Regions from separate parts of the Promicromonospora noduliphila genome, predicted to be linked through region 2. Evidence: predicted binding sites of a transcription regulator. Region 2 holds the regulator's gene; the other holds the start of a gene.
What was found. Region 2 encodes LexA, which represses DNA repair genes until DNA is damaged. Its sites were predicted from a motif close to TCGAACANNTGTTCGA; they were not measured.
Positions count from the first base shown of each region.

Region 1 (3,403 bases), 160 kb from region 2:
GGGTTCTGTGAAGTGGTTCAACGCGGAGAAGGGGTACGGGTTCATCGCCCAGGACGGCGGCGGCGCCGACGTCTTCGTGCACTACTCCGCGATCCAGTCCAACGGGTACCGGTCGCTCGAGGAGGCCCAGCGGGTCGAGTTCGAGATCACGCAGGGTCCCAAGGGCCCGCAGGCGGAAGCTGTAGTCCCGCTCTGAGGTAGCTCGTGAGAAGGGCCGCCCTCCTTCGGGAGGGCGGCCCTTCTTCGTCCCTGGGCCTTGCTGTCCCTGTGCCTCGACGCCCGAACCGCAGGTTGCCGGTCTGACCCGGCGCCGAACCGCAGGTTGCTCGCCGGATAGGGCGCCGAACCGCAAGCGGTGTGTCGATACTGGCGCCTGGTGACGTGTTTCCTTCGGCTCGGCGTCGTCGTTCGTGACCAACTTGCGGTTCGACGGCGACTCGTGCTGCCTGATCACAGGCAGCCTGCGGGTCGACGCGGGTCAGCGGGGCACCGATCGGTCAGCGGGGCACCGATGGAGCCTATGGCCGCGGAGCGGTCGCCAAGGGTGCGGCCGTGCCCGCGAACGACGCGGCGTCCTCGCCCGCGAGGAGGGTGGCGGGTACCGCGAGGGTCCGCAGGGCGCGCCCCAGGCGGGGGTCACGCAGGTCCAGCGGCTCGACGTCGGTGCGCGTCCGGACGGCGGCCTGTGCGGCGCTCCGGACGCCCTGTGCGGCGCCCTGGGCGGCCTGTGCGGTGCCCCGGGCGGCCTCCTGAGCCTCCTCGTGGGCGCCCTCCGAGATGTCGTCCCGGTGGTCGTCCTGTGGTGGGTCGTCCGGCACCTCGCGGACGGCGGCGAGGACCAGGTTGCCGTAGCGCCGCCCCTTGAGGATCGCGGGCTCGGCGACGGCGGCGAGCCGGCCCTGCGCCGCGGCGTCGGGGCCGAAGACCTCGGCGAGGCTCGCCATCTCCCGGCGCGCGGTGGTCAGCGGCGGCCGGTCGGCACAGTTGACCAGGAGCATCCCGCCGGGGCGGAGCACGCGGTGCGCCTCGGCGGCGAACCCGGTGCCGACCAGGTGCGCCGGCGTGCGGTCGCCCGCGAAGACGTCCCGGACCACCACGTCGTAGGAGCCGTCCCGCGCCCCGGCGAGGGCCCGCCCCGCGTCGTCGGCGCGCAGGCGCAGCAGGGGTGCGCGCGGCAGCGCGAACCACTCGCGGACGAGCTCGAGGAGGCGGGGGTCGAGGTCGACGCCGAGCTGGCGTGAGCCGGGCCGCTCGTGCTCCACGTGCCGGGCGAACGCACTGCCGGCCGCGCCGAGGTGCAGCACGCGCAGCGGCCCGGGCGGCAGGAGGGCCACGAAGGCGGCCATCTGCTGCATGTACTCGAAGTCGAGGAAACCGGGGTCCGCGAGGTCGAGGCTCGAGCTCGGCACGCCGTTGACGTGCAGCGTCACCCTCTGGGGGAAGTCGGGGTCCCGGACCACCTCCGCCGTGCCCGTGCTGATCGGCACGGGGCCGACGGGCAGCTCGGCGGGGAGTGTCAGTGGTGCGGAGGATGATGGGCGGCGTCGGGCGGAACGGCGGGCCATGAGGACAGTGTCTCCCGGGCCGACGGAGCGCTTGACAGGATAGAACGTATGTTCGATAGTGTCGCACAAGGGGTTCGATCGGAGGTTCGAGATGGGCACCATGCAGTCTCAGGGCGGGCGGGACGTGGTCTCGGCACGCATGCTCGCGCCGCGCGTCGTCCCGCCGGGCGTCAGCGCCCTGCTCCGCAAGGCGGACGCCGAGCTGGCGGAGGCGGCGCGTTCGGCCGACCCGGGGGACCGGTTCGTGCACGCGCACCTCGCCGCGATCCGCTCGGCCGCGGCGGTCGTGGCGCTGCGCGGGCGTCCGTCGGCGCGTTCCGGCGCGCGGACGGTGTGGGACATGCTCGCGCACGCCGAGCCCGACCTCGCGGCCTGGTCCGGCTACTTCGCGTCCGGCGCGCCCCTGCGGGCGGCCGTCGACGCCGGTCGCCCGGAGCAGGTCGAGCCCGCGCGGGCGGACGAGCTGCTGGCCTGCGCCGAGGACTTCCGGGACGAGGTGGCCATGCTCGTCGACCCGCAGGCGGGGTTCTCGACCCAGCGCCTGACCCTGGTACCCGAGGCGTCGTGACAAGAGCGGCAAGAACTGGAGCACGTTCGTGAGCAAGGGGCCGCGGTCAGCGGCGGCAAGACGTGACTGGGGCTCGGAGGAGTCCGGCTGCTCGGTGCTGCACCTGGACATGGACGCGTTCTTCGCGTCCTGTGAGCTGGCCCGGCGGCCGGAGCTACGGGGCCTGCCGGTCATCGTGGGCGGCCAGGAGCGCGGTGTGGTGCTGGCGGCCACCTACGAGGCCCGCGCCTTCGGCGTCCGGTCCGCCATGCCGATGACGCGGGCTCGGCTGCTGTGCCCGCAGGCCACCGTGGTGCGGCCCGACCACAACCTGTACCGCGACGTGTCGCGTGCGGTGATGGGCCTGCTCCATGAGGTCACGCCGCTCGTGGAGCAGATCAGCGTGGACGAGGCGTTCCTGGACGTGAGCGGCGCCCGGCGCCGGCTGGGCCCGCCCAGCGCGATCGGGGCCGAGCTGCGCCGCCGGATCGAGGCCGAGCACGGCGTGACGGCGTCGGTCGGCATCGCGCGGAACAAGTTCGTGGCCAAGCTGGCCTCCACCCATGCCAAGCCGGACGGGCTGATGCTCGTGCCCGCCGCGTCCACCGTGGACTTCCTGCACACGCTGCCCGTCGGCGCCCTGTGGGGCGTGGGGGAGAAGACGGAGAAGGCCCTCGCCGCGTGGGGGATCACCACCGTCGCCGAGCTGGCGCACACCGACCTGCCCAGCCTGCAGGCGGCGGTCGGCCGGGTCAGCGGCGCACACCTGCACGACCTCGCCTGGGGGCGTGACCCGCGTCCCGTGGTGCCGGAGCGCCGCGAGCACAGCATCGGCGCCGAGACCACCTTCGACACCGACCAGGACGACACGGCGGCGGTCAGCCGGCGGGTGCTGGAGCTGTCCGACCGGGTGGCGGCCCGGCTGCGGCACCAGGGAGTGCTGGCGCGGACGGTGTCGGTGAAGGTGCGGTCCAGCGACTTCGCGACCTTCACCCGGTCGCGCACGCTCGACGGGCCGACGGATACCGCGCGGGAGATCTACCTCGTTGCGCGCGAGCTGGTTGCGGCCGTCGACCTGGGCGGCCTCCCGGTGCGCCTGGTCGGGGTGCGGGGTGAAAATCTCCAGCGCCGGGACGGGTCGGTGCGGCAGCCGACGCTCGAAGAAGCGGTCGATCCGCGCCACGGAGCACAGCGGGAGGCGGAGCTGGCGCTCGACGCGGTGCGGGAGAAGTTCGGAAAAACGGCGATCGACCTGGGCATGCACCACAAGAACGGCACGCATCACTACTGA
Region 1 covers NZ_CM167806.1:3,497,417-3,500,819, reverse strand. Annotated here, with positions in the region: gene AC0QU1_RS15375 (cold-shock protein) at 1-196, shown strand, start outside; gene AC0QU1_RS15370 (spermidine synthase) at 519-1,565, opposite strand; gene AC0QU1_RS15365 (SAV_6107 family HEPN domain-containing protein) at 1,666-2,133, shown strand; gene AC0QU1_RS15360 (DNA polymerase IV) at 2,162-3,403, shown strand.
Region 1: the regulator LexA is predicted to act here: its motif matches at 1,606-1,621, upstream of AC0QU1_RS15365 (SAV_6107 family HEPN domain-containing protein).

Region 2 (3,403 bases):
GGGTCCCTCGATCGGGTCCGCAGTCCGCCCCAGCCTGCACTACGGCACGCCTGGGTGCCAACGCATTTCGCAGCTCCGCCGTGGCAGCGGTCAGGCCTGCGCGGCGGCCCGCTCTGCGCGCTCCGCACGCAGGGAGGTGATGGCGCTCTCGAAGTCCTCGAGCGAGTCGAAGGACTGGTAGACGCTCGCGAACCGGAGGTAGGCCACCTCGTCGAGCTCGCGCAGCGGGCCGAGGATCGCCAGGCCCACCTCGTACGCGTCGATCTCCGCGCTGCCGTTGCTCCGCAGGGTCTCCTCGACGCGCTGGGCCAGGAGCGCCAGGTCGTCCTCGCTCACGGGGCGGCCCTGGCAGGCCTTGCGCACGCCCGCGGCGACCTTGTCGCGGCTGAAGGGCTCGGTCGCGCCGGAGCGCTTGACCACCGAGAGGCTCGCCGTCTCCACGGTCGTGAACCGCCGGTTGCAGTTCGGGCACTGCCGTCGACGCCGGATCGACAGACCGTCGTCGGCGGTTCGCGAGTCCACTACGCGCGAGTCGGGGTGACGACAGAACGGGCAGTGCATGCTCACTCCTGCGTGGTCGACCACCGACCGGAGGCATCCGGTCGCGCCCCGACCGTAAGCGGGCAAACCACCCCCATGCAACATCGCCGCAACATTTGACGGCGATTCGTGGTCCCTGGTCACTCCTCGGGGAGCAGGAGGAGCTCTCCGACCCGGAGCGTGCCCGACGACATCTCGTTCAGCTCCTGCAGCCGCTCGACCGCGTGCCGCACGTCCTCGCCCGGCTTCGCCACCTGCTGCGCGAAGCCCCAGAGGGTCTCCCCCGGCTGCACGGCGTGCACCCGGACCTCCGTCGGTTCGCCAGGGGAGCTCGCGACCGCGGTGGCCCCCCACGTCGCCATCGGCGCGACCAGGAGCATCGCCAGCAGCACCAGCACCACGCGGCCACGCCGGGTGAGCCGCAGGCCCGCCAGGCCGAGCCGGTCGGCGAGCGTCCGCTGTCCGCCGTGCGGGTAGACAGGGGCGACGGCCCGCCGGGGCGCCAGGCGCGGGTACAACGGGATCGCGGGCGGTCCGGACGCCGGAGCGACGGCCGGTCCGGACGCCGACGCGTAGGCCTGTCTGTGGGTCGGGGTGTACTGCCGCAGCGGGATCACGTCCCCCATGGCCCCTCCTCCGAGAGTGTCTGGAACTCATACACGCGTTCGTCGAACGCCCGTACCATTGTGTAGCACGGGACACCGACGATGTCGAGACTCGCTCGAACATTCGTTTGAGCGGAGCGGGTTTGTGACCTAGAGTGGGTTACGCACAGGAGAACATTTGTCGGAATGGGAGGGGCACGGGCATGACGGGACGGGACGGGACCAGCGACACGAGAGCCGTCGACACGGCACTCTCCGGGGTCGCCACGCTGGACGCGCCGGACGACGGGGCGGTCGCCGACGTACACACGATCTCGCCGGCAGACCGCCTCACCGAGCGGCAGCGCCTTGTGCTGGACACGATCCGGCAGTCGTTCGAGACGCGGGGCTACCCGCCGTCGATGCGGGAGATCGGCGAGGCCGTCGGGCTGGCCAGCCCGTCGAGCGTCAAGCACCAGCTCCAGATGCTGGAGAAGAAGGGCTTCCTGCGCCGCGACCCGAACCGGCCGCGCGCCATGGAGCTCGTGGAGCCGCTGGCCGACCAGGTCGACAAGCCGACGCGCGGCGAGATCCACTGGCCCGAGCCGCGGCGCAGCGGCCAGGTCCACTGGGGTAGCTCCGTGCCCGACGACGCCGGCACCCCGCCGCCGTCGTACGTGCCGCTGGTGGGCCGGATCGCGGCCGGTGGGCCCATCCTGGCCGAGCAGGTCGTCGAGGACGTCTTCCCGCTCCCCCGCCAGCTCGTCGGCGACGGCGAGCTGTTCCTGCTCAAGGTCGCCGGTGACTCGATGGTCGACGCCGCGATCTGCGACGGCGACTGGGTGGTCGTGCGGCGCCAGAACGTGGCCGAGCAGGGCGAGATCGTCGCGGCCATGATCGAGGGCGAGGCGACGGTCAAGACCTTCAAGCAGACCGACGGGCACACCTGGCTGCTGCCGCAGAACGCCGCCTACGAGCCCATCCCGGGCGACGAGGCGCAGGTGCTCGGCCGCGTCGTCGCGGTGCTGCGGTCGCTGTAGGTTCTGCTGCCCGGGCGGTTCCTCCGCAGGTCAGGTCTCCGCAAGTCAGGTGTGGAAGACTGCGGGCGAGGAGCTGCCCGGGACGGGGCGGTCAGCACAGGAGGTCTTGGAACGTGACTGAGGTCTGGAGCGAGATCCTGGCCGCCGTGGGCGGTGCGGTCGTGGCAGCGGTGGCGATCGCCATCCTGAACCGGCTGTCGCCCTTCCAGGCGGTGGTCGCGAGCACCGTCATCGGGTTCGGGCTCGTGGCGCTCGGCTGGGTGCTCGATGTCAACGAGCTGGTGATCGCCGCCGTGGCGGTGGTGGCCACCGGCCTCCTCGGCGCGCTGTACATCGCCCTGCGGCCCCGCGGCGGGGCGGGCACCGGCGCGGGCGGCTCGCCGGACCCTGCCGGTAGCTGAGCCGGTAGCTGACCGGCCCCACCACTGCCCGACCAGCCCGTCACTGCCTGACCGGCCCGCCACCGGCGTCCGGCCGCGTCACTGGTACCCGCGGATCTCCTTGAACGCGGCGCTCATCGACGTACGGTCCGCGTCGAAGACGCGGCCGCCGGTGAGCTCGGCGATGCCGTCCACCGCCTCCTGGGCGGCACGCTCGTCGCCGAGCATCACCACGAACGTCGGGATGCCCGTGGTGCCGTAGCCCGCCGACCGGAACTCGGTGCTGAAGTCCTTCAGCGACGCGGGCGGCTCGTTGTTCTCGCCGTCGGTGAGCAGCACTATCGACTGGTAGTAGCCCTCCTCGCCGGCCTGCTGCGCCACCTCGTACGCCCGCAGCAGGCTCTGGTACACGGCGGTACTCCGGCCGTCGGCCGGGAGCGAGCTCACGTACTCGCTGAGCGACCCGAGCTCGGCCGGGTCCGCGTCCGGGTCGTGCAGGTCGAAGGTCTCCGGATCCCCGGGCTCGGAAGCGTACGGGATGACCGTGATCCGCTCACCCTCGCGGAACCGCGTGAAGTCGTCGGCCATGGTGCCGCCGCTGCTCGTCAGGTCGCCGAACGACTGCTTGAGCTGCGCGATCCGCTCGCCCTCCATCGACCGCGAGGTGTCGAGCACGTACACCGTGTGGGCCGGCTGGCGGTAGTCGCGCAGGTAGTTGTCGATCAGGCCCTCAGCGGTGTTCAGGTCACCCGGCAGGGGCACGGCCAGGGGGTCCAGCGCCGACACGGCCTCGTTCGCGAGGACCGTGCTGTCGGAGAACGGGCGCCGGTACGTGGCCGCCGTCAGCTCCTCCTGCGTC
Region 2 covers NZ_CM167806.1:3,658,853-3,662,255, forward strand. Annotated here, with positions in the region: gene nrdR (transcriptional regulator NrdR) at 91-561, opposite strand; gene AC0QU1_RS16090 (LysM peptidoglycan-binding domain-containing protein) at 681-1,166, opposite strand; gene lexA (transcriptional repressor LexA) at 1,349-2,164, shown strand; gene AC0QU1_RS16100 (hypothetical protein) at 2,278-2,565, shown strand; gene AC0QU1_RS16105 (vWA domain-containing protein) at 2,644-3,403, opposite strand, start outside.